4 regions of the Shewanella sp. SR44-4 genome follow, and region 1 is predicted to be linked to each of the others. Evidence: predicted binding sites of a transcription regulator. Region 1 holds the regulator's gene; each other region holds the start of a gene.
What was found. The regulator LexA, encoded in region 1, represses DNA repair genes until DNA is damaged. The targets are predictions, from matches to a motif close to TACTGTATNNNNATACAGTA.
Positions count from the first base shown of each region.

Region 2: recA (recombinase RecA) is a predicted target of LexA. The motif match lies at 1,147-1,166, and genes of this name have one in related genera.
Region 3: H5125_RS18660 (DNA topoisomerase III) is a predicted target of LexA. The motif match lies at 1,624-1,643, and genes of this name have one in related genera.
Region 4: recN (DNA repair protein RecN) is a predicted target of LexA. The motif match lies at 1,539-1,558, and genes of this name have one in related genera.

Region 1 covers NZ_JACJDU010000002.1:132,099-135,317, forward strand. Annotated here, with positions in the region: gene plsB (glycerol-3-phosphate 1-O-acyltransferase PlsB) at 1-813, opposite strand, end outside; gene lexA (transcriptional repressor LexA) at 1,078-1,692, shown strand; gene H5125_RS01880 (cell division inhibitor SulA) at 1,689-2,195, shown strand; gene coxB (cytochrome c oxidase subunit II) at 2,591-3,219, shown strand, end outside.
Region 2 covers NZ_JACJDU010000005.1:120,980-124,198, forward strand. Annotated here, with positions in the region: gene mutS (DNA mismatch repair protein MutS) at 1-974, opposite strand, end outside; gene recA (recombinase RecA) at 1,260-2,324, shown strand; gene alaS (alanine--tRNA ligase) at 3,134-3,219, shown strand, end outside.
Region 3 covers NZ_JACJDU010000053.1:20,352-23,570, forward strand. Annotated here, with positions in the region: gene H5125_RS18660 (DNA topoisomerase III) at 1-1,576, opposite strand, end outside; gene H5125_RS18665 (tRNA (adenine(22)-N(1))-methyltransferase TrmK) at 1,747-2,454, shown strand; gene H5125_RS18670 (hypothetical protein) at 2,605-3,024, opposite strand; gene H5125_RS18675 (DUF3240 family protein) at 3,122-3,219, opposite strand, start outside.
Region 4 covers NZ_JACJDU010000005.1:98,065-101,283, reverse strand. Annotated here, with positions in the region: gene H5125_RS04210 (YjaG family protein) at 1-118, shown strand, start outside; gene H5125_RS04205 (DUF3319 domain-containing protein) at 203-403, shown strand; gene H5125_RS04200 (AEC family transporter) at 492-1,460, shown strand; gene recN (DNA repair protein RecN) at 1,589-3,219, shown strand, end outside.

The sequences.
Region 1 (3,219 bases):
TTCGGCAATACGCACCAAACTATCAGAATAGTCGGCGGCAATTTCATCAAGGTATTCAATGGCGGTTTCACGTGCTTTCTCGACTGTTACTTTCTTATTTGCAGACTCTTCTTCAATGGCTTTTTTGATAGATTCTGATTTTAATAAAGAGGCAAACAACGCTTGTCGATTCGGTAATTGTGGCCCCGTCATGACTTTGCGTTGACGGCGGAAATGCACACGGGCGACTCGGGTTAATTTGTGAGCAATTCTTTTATCAGTACCATGTTCATCGGCCATATGACGAAGCGATAATGCATTAGAAAACTGGACGAAATTATGGCGTCCTAAAAATAAAATCATTAACCATTTACGTAACCACGTAGGGTTTTCACGTTCAAATACAGCAGCTTTCATGCTGTCTTCTTCTTTACCTGGGGTACGTCCCCAATAAAGGCAAACAGGAACCAACTGTATATCTAATTCAGGGCTCTCACTATGAAGTGACAATAAACTGGTAAAATAATTAAGGAATTTGTCACCACTTTCACGTTTACCAAATAGTGGTTTGCGGCCCTCTAAACAGACCACACGAGGCACGGTTAAGCCATCAAGCTGTAATGGCTCATAAGGACTGGGCAGACCAAAGCCCTCGGTGATTTCGCTCAACGCGGCAATATCGCTAATAGATTCCGTTTTCATTAAATAAACCAAAGGTTTAGTTGGATCTATATTGAGGTCATCAAAAGGATCGTGAGGGACCACAATGGTCTGTACCATCCACTTTTGAATCCATCTTAATGCTCGTAAAAATATTGAATCTGGTTTTGACATGGTTATTTTCGCAACATAAGCCACTGTAATATTGTCGTATAGGATACCAGAAACCACCCTGCTTACACTATCAGACCGATCTATCTTTACGTTTAAGCTCTCACTATCAGAAATAACATAAGACAGAACATTAGTAATAGTTAATTAAAACATATTGTTGAGTGATACTTAATCAACAATATACAAAAAATAGTTGGTTAATACTTGCGCGAACACAAACACTGTATATAATGACAGTCACTGTATAAAAAGACAGGAATCATCATGAGACCGTTAACGCCGCGCCAAGCAGAAATTTTAGACTTAATTAAAAACAATATCGCCGAAACAGGTATGCCACCCACTCGTGCTGAAATTGCGAATCGTCTTGGCTTTAAAAGTGCTAATGCCGCCGAAGAGCATTTAAAAGCATTAGCCAAAAAAGGCTTTATCGAGATCATGCCTGGTACCTCAAGAGGCATTCGTTTACCTCATGAAGAACAGGTTGAAACCGGTCTGCCACTCATTGGACAGGTTGCTGCTGGTGAACCTATTTTGGCCCAAGAGCATGTAGAACAATACTATCAAGTCGATCCAAACATGTTTAAGCCCGCCGCAGATTTTTTATTGCGAGTGCGTGGTGACAGCATGAAAAACATCGGCATTTTAGAAGGCGACTTACTCGCTGTACATAAAATGCAGCAAGCACGTAATGGCCAGGTTGTTGTGGCACGTGTTGATGATGACGTCACCGTAAAACGATTTGAACAAAAAGGTAATGTGATTTATCTGCATGCCGAAAATGAAGATTACAATCCGATAAAAGTAGATTTAAGTTGCCAAAGCCTAACCATCGAAGGGCTTGCCGTTGGCGTTATCCGTAATGGAGATTGGTTATGAACAAACTAATGGGCATCGCGCCACGCCACCCGGGCTTATGGGTAGATTTAACTGAAACAGAACTGCATGGCACCCAAACCATTCAAACATTACAAACTGTCACCCAAGGTGAAGCTGAACTGAGCCAATTGTGCAGCCAGTTAGCAATATTGAGCCAGCAAGGCAGATGGATTGTATTAATTAGCCCGCCCCATATTGGCTATAAACATATGCTGGCAAGTGCTGGTGTAAGAATGGATCGCATTTTACTGGTACACACCAAAGATGAAGTCGAAACATTATGGGCCATGGAGAAAGCGCTCACTAGCGGTACATCGAGCGCAGTAGTAACTTGGACAAGCTCACTTGATGCTCGCGATAGTCGCCGTTTAGAAATTGTCGCCAAAAGTGCACGTGCATTAGGGGTGGTAATTGAAGATGTGAATGCTCACTTACCTCACAAACATCAACTTGTTAGCCCTACTTTAACAAATGGAACAAGTAATTTTTGCTCATTTCACTAAGCACGAACCCTTCATTACCAAGCCCTGTATTGAATTCAGGGTTTTTTTTCATCTTTTTTCAGCCTATTAGCCAACAAAGTGATCTTGATCAATGTTTAATCTACAAGTAATGTGGTTAACAAGGATGAAACATTTTTTATCTTTAATTGGACGTGAATGGCAGTAATCAAGATTACTTTCAGACAAATGAGCCAAATCAAAATTGATAAGTTCAGTAGTAGGTACAAGCGTGGTGCACAGCTAACAATAAAACCGTAGACCGTATGTTTACAGCCACCAAAGTACTTTGAGGTCATCAAACTTTTTTCGGGAACCGAAGAGTTTGCATAGAGCAGAGAATTACTGTGTGACTCTTCTTTGTAGTTGCTATTTGCAATTAGCAGAGGAGTAGTCTTGTGAAGCAATGGTTGTATTGTTTACTGGTGGTGTTTGTAGCACTTCCGCTTGGGGCATCAGAAATGCCCCTCAACATGACTCAAGGCGTGACAGATATCAGTGGCAAGGTTTATGACCTCCACATGACGATTCTTTACATCTGTTGTGTAATTGGGTTAGTGGTGTTTGGGATCATGATTTACTCAATGATTTATCACCGCAAATCAAAAGGCGCTGTCGCGGCCAATTTTCACGAAAGTACCAAAGTGGAAATTGCTTGGACCGTCATCCCTTTCATCATCTTAATCGGCATGGCTATTCCAGCCACCAAAACCTTGATTGCTATGGAAGATCCCAGTGATGCTGATCTCACCATAAAAATTACCGGGTCGCAGTGGAAGTGGCATTACAGCTATTTTGATAAAGACATCGAATTTTACAGCACATTATCCACTCCCAGAGCACAAATTGATGGCAGTGAGGCCAAAGGCGAGCATTACCTCCTTGAAGTCGATAAGCCATTAGTACTGCCCATTAACCAAAAAGTGCGCTTCTTGATGACATCTGATGATGTTATTCATTCATGGTGGGTACCCGCGTTTGCCGTTAAAAAAGATGCCAATCCAGGCTTTATCAACGAAGCCTGGAC
Region 2 (3,219 bases), on a different contig from region 1:
TATTGAATAGTTTGACGATTGCGTAATGGTTCATGTATCCAGCGTTGTAACATACGGCTACCCATAGGGGTTGCGGTATTATCTAATACCCATGAGAGGGTATTTTCTCGCCCGCCAGATAAATTTTGAGTTAACTCTAAATTACGTCTAGTTGCGGCATCTAAAATAATAGATTCAGATTGATTAAAGCGCACAATCGAGTTGATATGTGGTAACGCCATCTTTTGGGTATCTTTTACATACTGCATTAAACAACCTGCAGCTTGTAACGCCAATCGTGCATCAGTAATACCAAAACCGTGCAAATCTTTGGTGCCAAATTGATTGAGCAGTAAATTAATACACGTGTCGTAATCAAACTCCCACTCTGGGCGACGACGGATGCCTTTCATGTTATTGATTAATAACATGTCAGCAAAATCTTCACTGTAAAGTAACTCTGCTGGATTTGTCCGCTGTAATTCGGCTTCTAAAGCTTCACGAGTGGGTAATTCTGCAACAACAAAACGACCAGACGAAATGTCTAAAGTCGCGTAACCAAAACCGCTTTTACCCTGATACAGTGCTGCCAATAAATTGTCTTGTTTTTCTTGCAGTAGAGCTTCGTCAGTTAAGGTGCCAGGGGTAACAATGCGCACCACTTGGCGCTCAACAGGGCCTTTTGATGTGGCTGGATCACCAATTTGCTCACAAATGGCTACAGACTGACCAATGTTAACTAATTTTGCTAAATAGCCTTCGACAGCGTGATATGGAATGCCTGCCATGGGAATCGGGTCACCGCCGCTTTTTCCACGAGCCGTCAGTGAAATACCCAGCATTTCAGAAGCGCGTTTAGCATCATCGTAAAACAGCTCATAAAAATCACCCATTCGATAAAACAATAACATATCAGGATGGGCCGCTTTTAAGCCCAAATACTGGCGCATCATCGGGGTGTGTTTTTCTAAATCGCTGGTATCAATCACTGTCATTATGAACACTTCACTATTAATCAATCGTAGGACGTAAATCTTATGGGGCTAATCTTAACAATATTTGCCCCCAGCGTATAAATAGATTCAAACAAAAAATTTTATGAGGATAAAATATTGATGTAAATGATCAATTCTCAAAGGTTTAAAAAAAAATCAGCTCAGCACTTGATACTGTATGACTATACAGTATACTGATGAACATATTGAAATGATTCACGTCACTTCACCTAAGTCGAAATAGCATTTTACTAAACGTATTGAATGCCTTAAGAGGGTTTTATAATGAAGGTTGATCCAAATAAAGAGAAAGCACTAGCCGCCGTTTTAAGCCAAATTGAAAAGCAATTTGGTAAAGGCTCAATTATGAAGTTGGGCGAAGATCGCACAATGGATGTTGAAACTATCTCTACCGGTTCGCTTTCATTGGATATCGCACTCGGTGCGGGCGGTTTACCAATGGGACGTATCGTTGAAATTTACGGTCCAGAATCATCAGGTAAAACGACGTTAACTCTTGAAGTGATTGCCGCAGCGCAACGCGAAGGTAAAACTTGTGCGTTTATTGATGCTGAACATGCTCTTGACCCAATTTATGCGAAAAAGTTAGGCGTAGATATTGATAACTTACTTTGTTCACAGCCAGATACAGGCGAACAAGCGTTAGAAATTTGTGATGCGTTAACTCGTTCTGGTGCTGTAGACGTTATTGTGGTCGATTCTGTTGCAGCGTTAACGCCAAAAGCTGAAATTGAAGGTGAAATTGGTGATTCACATATGGGCCTTGCCGCTCGTATGATGAGCCAAGCTATGCGTAAGCTGGCTGGTAATCTTAAGCAATCAAATACTTTGCTTATTTTTATTAACCAAATTCGTATGAAAATTGGTGTGATGTTTGGTAGCCCAGAAACAACTACCGGTGGTAATGCACTAAAGTTCTACGCTTCAGTACGTTTAGATATTCGTCGTACCGGTGCCATTAAAGACGGCGACGAAGTTGTCGGTAATGAAACCCGCGTTAAAGTGGTTAAAAACAAAATTGCGGCTCCATTTAAGCAAGCTGAATTCCAAATCCTTTATGGACAAGGTATTAACCGTACTGGTGAGTTAGTCGATCTAGGTGTTGCGCACAAGTTAGTTGATAAAGCGGGTGCTTGGTATAGCTACAAAGGCGAGAAAATTGGTCAAGGCCGTGCTAATGCAGGTAAATTCTTGACTGAAAACCCCGTCATTGCCAGTGAAATTAATACCACTTTACGTGCGATGTTATTGAATGGTGGTGCTAATGCATCAGATTCTAAAACAGAAAGTGATGAGAATATTGACCTTGAAACGGGTGAAGTATTCTAAGCTAGTCAGTCAGTTACATCTATCGCGGTAGCGCATCTTGCGCGCCGCGAATATTCCTCGCTAAAAGCCCCTGTTGTTTACACCCTAAAAACGATAACCCTAAAAATTATAACGCTAAAAACTGCAACGTTAAAAACTGCAACGTTAAAAACGTTGATATGTGAAAAATCTCTAGTACTCGATTATTGTCAATCTCAGGGTTATTGAGTCATATCCGGTACTCTGCGTTACTTTGAATAATCCCACATAGCTTTAATGCCCATACTTTTAATGATTTAGTTCTGAATTATTTAGCATTTTAAATCACACTATTTGCCAAAAAATCTATTAGTTCTGCAGTTACCTTTTTCAATTGGTTTAAAAGCTAATGTGTTACTCCTAACCACGCTCTTTTTATCGTGATAGCGGAGGTTTATCTGGTTAAATTAGAGGGCATTGAGCTCACTTCAAATGTGGATAACAGACCTAACACTCGACAACAAAGGTTTGTTATTAATCTGCAATCTCAAGCTGACCATTTGCTTACTCACAAGGCAGTCTTACCGCCAGCAACGAGCCAATTGCCTGTGAATTTAACGTCGTTAGTTGGGTAACGGGCTGTTCGGGAGGTGTTTATTAGCTCGAGTTGAGCTTAGTTAACCTTAGTCGGTGAGATCGCTTATCAATAACTATTATTATCGGTTTATGCTCAGAGGATAATCGAGCCACTCATCTCGCATGTTGACGTAAATTCAGTATATAATGCTTACATTTACAGGCTTGCATGCCAAGCTCGTTACTTTCGTATTTTCTATATTCAGGGCCATTTCATGTTTCAGACTACAGCAGAGTTAAGAAGCGCTTTTTTAAAGTACTTTGAAGATAACGGACATCAGGTTGTTGATAGCAGCTCGCT
Region 3 (3,219 bases), on a different contig from region 1:
CGCTGTTTGTCACATAACGGCTAATACCCGTCATCGCGCCCAATAATGTCGCATCGGTAAAATGCTTCGGCGCTTGGGTCATTTTCTGTAGTAATTCACCACGCTGACAATGCAAAATTTGACCTTTAACCAGTGGCGGTAAAGACTGTACCGCGTCTTCATTGTCGTCGTCGCTGCTTGTTGAATTAGAACTAGATTGATTTGCAGTGGCAGAACGTTTAAACAGTTGTTTCCAGCCTAAGGTTTTATCTTGACGTGCTTTAGTGGTAAATAACCCACCGGCAATGGTCACTTCAACGGCGGTTTCTGCATAGATATAAGCGGGATAGAACTGGGCTAAATATTGCCTTGCCACATGTTGATATAACTTGGCTTCATTGCTTGATAATGTCGATAAATTAGCCACCTTTTCAGTTGGCACTATCGCATGGTGAGCATCTACTTTAGTGTCATCCCACGCTTTAGATTTAAGTTTACTATTAGGAGACTCACAACCCTCAATTAAGCCTGAAGCGCCTTTGAGCACGGCGTCCAATACTTTTGGCGCCAAAGCATGCTGATCTTTAGGTAAATAGCGACTGTCTGAGCGCGGATAAGTAATCAATTTGTGGCGCTCATACAAACTTTGGCAAGTATCCAGTACTTCTTTCGCTGACAGGCCAAAACGTTTAGCTGCATCTATTTGCAGTGCCGATAAGCTGTAAGGTAATGGTGGGTTTTGGCGCTTATCTTTAGCTTCAATTTTAGTGACTTCCGCTGGTTTCCCATTGATACGGGCAACGACATTTTCGGCTAAGCCTTTAGCTAATACTCGTCCGTCTTCATCCATATATGGCTGACATGCTTCGCTAGGTTGCCATTTAGCAGTAAAGGCTTGTTGTTGGTCGGTGAGTAAATGCGCTAAGACTTCATAGAAAGCTTTGGGTTTGAAATCGGCAATCTCATCATCGCGACGAACGACGAGCCCCAGCAAAGGTGTTTGCACTCTGCCAACCGACAACACACCTTGGTAACCCACTTTACGACCTTGAATCGTGTAGGCTCGGGTCATGTTCATGCCATATAGCCAATCAGCACGGCTGCGGGCCAATGCAGAAGTCGATAATGGAATAAACTCTCGGTTACTGCGTAATTGCCCTAAAGCACGTTTTACCGCTTGTGGGTTTAAGTCACTGATTAACAAGCGCTGAACTTGACTCAGCTTGTCTCCTTTCACACCCAAATAAGAAATCACTTCATCGACCAGCAACTGCCCTTCACGGTCTGGATCGCCAGCATTAATGATCGATGATGCTTGCTTGACCAATTTTCGTAACACCGTAAGTTGGCTGCGCGTTTTAGGTTTAGGTTGTAGTTTCCACGTTTGTGGCACGATGGGAAGATGTTCGAGTTTCCATGACTTAAATGCATCGTCATAGGCGTCCGGTTCTGCTTGTTCGAGCAAATGGCCAATACACCATGAGACGCAATCACCATTAGCAGCAGTGATAAAGCCATCACCTTTTTTATGTGGTTTTGGCAGAACATCGGCAATAGCACGACCTAGACTGGGTTTTTCAGCAATATATAAAATCATAATCCACTGTTGGGGCGCTAGCGTTCAAAAGATGAACCGCGCCACTTAACTGTATAAATTTACAGTATAGATTAGCGTTAAATACGCCAAGCTGCAAATATGAAATAATTAACCACTTAGTCACTTAAATCATTACAATGCGCAAGTTCACTTCCAAACACGACAAACAGATGAAACTCGGCCACCGCTTAGCACATATCAACATGATGATCCCCAATGGTTACACTCATATTTGGGATTGCTGTTGCGACCATGGATTACTCGGCGCCGCGTTGCTAGACAGACATGCTGCCACTATTCATTTTGTCGACATTGTGCCAGCATTGATGCAGCAGTTAACCGCCAAGCTCGAACGTTTTTACCCACAGCAAAACCCACCAAAATGGCAAGTACATTGTGTTGATGTGTCAGCGATTCCTTTGGATCAAGATGAGCATACACCCTTAGTGATTATTGCCGGAGTGGGTGGCGATTTGATGATCGAGTTTGTTAGGTCACTTTGCCAGCAATATTCGAACCGAAAAATCGATTTTATCTTGTGTCCAGTTCATCATCAATATGAGTTACGCCAACAACTTATCAAGCTTGATTGTGAATTAATTGACGAAAAACTGATTGAAGAAAACCGTCGTTTCTACGAAATCCTTTATATCAGACGTGATCCCAAACTCCCTGCGAATGTTGCTAATGATTCGCTTACAGACATGGACCCTATAGGCAGTGTAATTTGGCAAGCGAGTGATGCTGTACAGCAAGACATTGCTATGCGTTATTTAGCTAAAACGATTGCGCACTACAGTCGCATCAATCAATCTCGTTCAGGAAACACCTCTCAAGCACTAAAAGAGTATCAACAGGTAAACATCGCTTTAAAATAATGCCTAAAACGCTTCAATTGGCAGTCCATTTCTTGGTATATAAAGTATCAAGGACGCTACGCCGCAAATGACAAGGACGGACTTCGTCCTGCAATAAAGAGCTGGATTCCCGATCAGCTGCATCTCAGGAATGACGTAATTGCAGTATGACTACCCATGTAGTTTTCTATGTAAAATATCGTACTTTGGTTTTTTAGTAGAAGGCCGTGGATAGGTGTCATCATTTAAGGTTAACGTTGCTTCACCAAGGCTTATTGGGCCACCATTAAGCTGACTTTTCCATCTAACAAGATACTTAGCTGGAGGTAACTTAGGAAGATTAAAATAAAAAATAGTCCCAGGATCTTTTGGCACTTGAACATCTAAGTTAAGTAAATAACCATCATTATTTCTAATGACTATTGAATGTAAAGTCACACTACTTTCAAACGTTACCTTCAAAGATCGCGTAGGCTCGATAGTAAACTCAATCGTCACATCGCTATTCTTCGCAGAAAGCTCACTAGCATATATATTATTTGATACCAGCAAAGCGAAAAAGATCATGGTTAGGTAACGATAAACTCTCATTTCAATATCCTTTCTTATAACTAAATTTAATGAGTTGACCGCATGATCCAAACACAGCAACTATTTCCTTTATCGACTTAGTACTTTTCTTTTGCGGCTAGCACAAAGTGCCTGTATGAATGATGGGTGTAATCCAATATCGACACGGATTATGTTTACAAACCGCAGACAAGGCACCTAATAACGCATCTTGAT
Region 4 (3,219 bases), on a different contig from region 1:
ACAAGGCATGTTACTCGACATTGTCGAAGCCAATCCAGACATAACCAGCGAACTGGTTAAAGGTTTACGTAAAGATATTATCGAAGCAGGTGTGTCTAATATTGGTATTAGCCTGTAGCAAAAACTTGTAGCACGGATCGGTTACTGCCAATAAACGTCATTTAGCCTGAAATTATTCAGGCTTTTTATTAGGTGTCGCGCCATGAGAAGAATTTTTTATCAAGGTTTCACTTTCAGTAACACCAATGGTAAAACTGATAACTGGACGCTAGTGATTGGCAATCAAGTACGAGTGGGTTCGTTATTTGAGTTAAGACGGCAAGTGCATTTTTTTTCTGAACTTGGAATATTACCTCCACCGAAAATATCAAAAGCGAATTTAGCCTTAAAATCTGACAAATAATCACTCGTTTAACTTTAGCCTAATTGCATCCGCCTATCGAAAAGCAGTAAAGTGACCTTATTATCATTTTGCTAAGGAATTGCGAGGGATGTCCAGTATTCTTACCCCGCTAATCGCTGTATTTATTATTATGCTGCTCGGCAGTATTGTTCAAAAAATGCGACTGTTGCCAGCAGACACCGATTTGATCCTCAATCAGTTTGTTTATTACATTGCTTTCCCCGCTATATTACTGATTGTGCTAGCTGAAACGCGCATTGAAGACATTATTCAATGGGGCTTTATCGGTGGGTTTAGTCTGGCGATGATCATCACTTATGCTTTAGTGATTGTTGTATCACTAATTCGCACACCTAAAAAACAAGCAGTTGCCGCCATGCGCGCATTAAATGCTACGTTTGGTAATACCGCATTTATTGGCATTCCATTGCTGAGTTTATTATTCCCAGGTCATAAAATGGCATTAGTCGCTGCAGCGATTGCCAGCTTGTTGTCGGTGTTCATGTTTGCTTTTGCTTTAGTATCAATTGAGCTAGCCAGCCGTGATAAACAATCAACCGACCATGCCATCGTCATCATGGCTAATGCCCTGTATAAAAACCCAATCGTGGTTGGCAGTGTTATTGGCATCGGTTTATCAGCACTGCATATTACCTTACCGGATAGTTTGGCCTTAATGCTACATCAGGTGGGAAATACCTCTAGCCCATGTGCACTGTTTGCTATAGGAATGGTACTTGCCAAAGCATTACGACATCAATCTGGCACAAAAATGTTCAGTGTTGGTTTGATTGCGGAACTGAACTTAATCAATTTACTCAAGCTAATTATTCAACCTTTAATTGCCTTTGGTTTACTCAAACTGTTCGGCGTAGAAAAGGAATTACTGACCATGGGAGTCATTTTGGCAGCGTTACCGACAGCAGCAAGTGTGTACCTTTTGGCCGACCGCTACCAAATTAACGCCAATGTCAGCGCCCAAGGTATTTTATATGGCACATTAATCACTTTTATCAGTTTGCCGATAATAGAAACACTTTTAAAATCCATTGCTTAATGATCAATCAAATCTAGATGATAAAATAGTCAGCGATAATTATTCCTCAACCACTTTACTGTATATAAAATCAGTATATACTGTTTATCAATACAGTGGTTTGGTGGTTTCATTGACAGGAATTTATTATGCTTTGCCAACTCAGCATCAACAATTTTGCTATCGTGCGTTTTTTAGAGCTCGACTTTAAAGCCGGTATGACAAGCATCACCGGCGAAACAGGTGCAGGCAAATCGATTGCTATCGATGCGCTTGGGTTATGCCTTGGTAATCGAAGTGATGCCAACACTGTCAGGCCTGGAGCCTCCAAAACCGAAGTGAGTGCAAGGTTTACCCTTCATGATGTACCTTTAGCCAAACGCTGGCTTGAAGATAGCGATCTTGATGCTGAAGATGAGTGCATATTACGTCGAACCATTAACAGTGATGGCCGCTCAAGAGCCTACATTAATGGTAATCCTGTGCCCGTGACGCAATTAAAAGCCATCGGTCACTTATTGATTGGTATTCACGGCCAGCATGCTCATCACGCAATGCTTAAAAGCGAGCATCAATTAAACCTACTCGACCACTATGCTAACCACAAAATACTGCTCGATAGCGTTAGCGCTAGCTATCAACGCTGCAAACAAGTGGAAAACGAGCTAAAGCATCTTGAACAAGCTCAGCACGAACGTATTTCGCGTCAACAGCTACTGCAATATCAAGTAGAAGAGCTTAATGAGTTCAACTTAGGCTTGGAAGAATTTGATGAAATAGAACAAGAACACAAACGCTTAGCCAATGGCACAGATTTAATTGAACGTTGCCAAGCAGGTTTGCATTTATTGACCGAAAGTGATGAAGGCAATATAGAATCTCTGCTTAATAAAGTGGCCAGTATTGCTGATACGCTTCAAGGCTATGATGAATCCCTTGCGCCTATCAGCACTATGATCAGCGATGCGTTAATTCAAGTACAAGAAAGCGCTAGCGAAATTGAAAGTTATTTAAGCAGTTTAGAGCTTGATCCAGAACATTTTGCCTATTTAGAAAAACGTCTTTCAACGGCAATGCAATTGGCGCGCAAACATCATGTGAGTGCTGATAAGCTGGCGCTACATCATCAAGCATTGATGAGTGAATTAGCCGAACTTGCTGACGACGAAACTAAATTAGATGGTATAAGACAACAACTTGAAGCTACCAGAAATGCCTACTTAACCAATGCACAAAAACTGAGTCAAAGTCGTAGCCGTTATGCCAAAGAATTGGACAAGCTAGTCACCCAGTCTATCCATGAGCTTAATATGCCTAAGGGTAAATTTACCATTCAGATTAATCATAATCCGGACAACATTTCAGTTAATGGCTGCGATAGCATTGAATTTATGGTGACCACAAACCCTGGGCAACCATTACAACCGATTTCTAAAGTGGCCTCTGGCGGTGAGTTATCGCGTATTGGATTAGGGATTCAAGTGATCACGGCTAAAAAAGTCGCCACTCCGACACTGATATTTGATGAAGTTGATGTGGGTATTTCTGGACCAACAGCATCGGTAGTCGGTCGTATGTTACGCAGCCTTGGCGAATCAACTCAAGTATTGTGTGTCACCCATTTGCCGCAAGTTGCAGGTAATGGTCATCAACATATGTTTGTGAATAAATTTAATAAAGGTGGCAACACCGAAACGACCATGCAGACGTTGGATAAAGATCAACGGGTGAATGAACTTGCGCGCTTATTAGGTGGTGATGTCATTACCGAAAATACCTT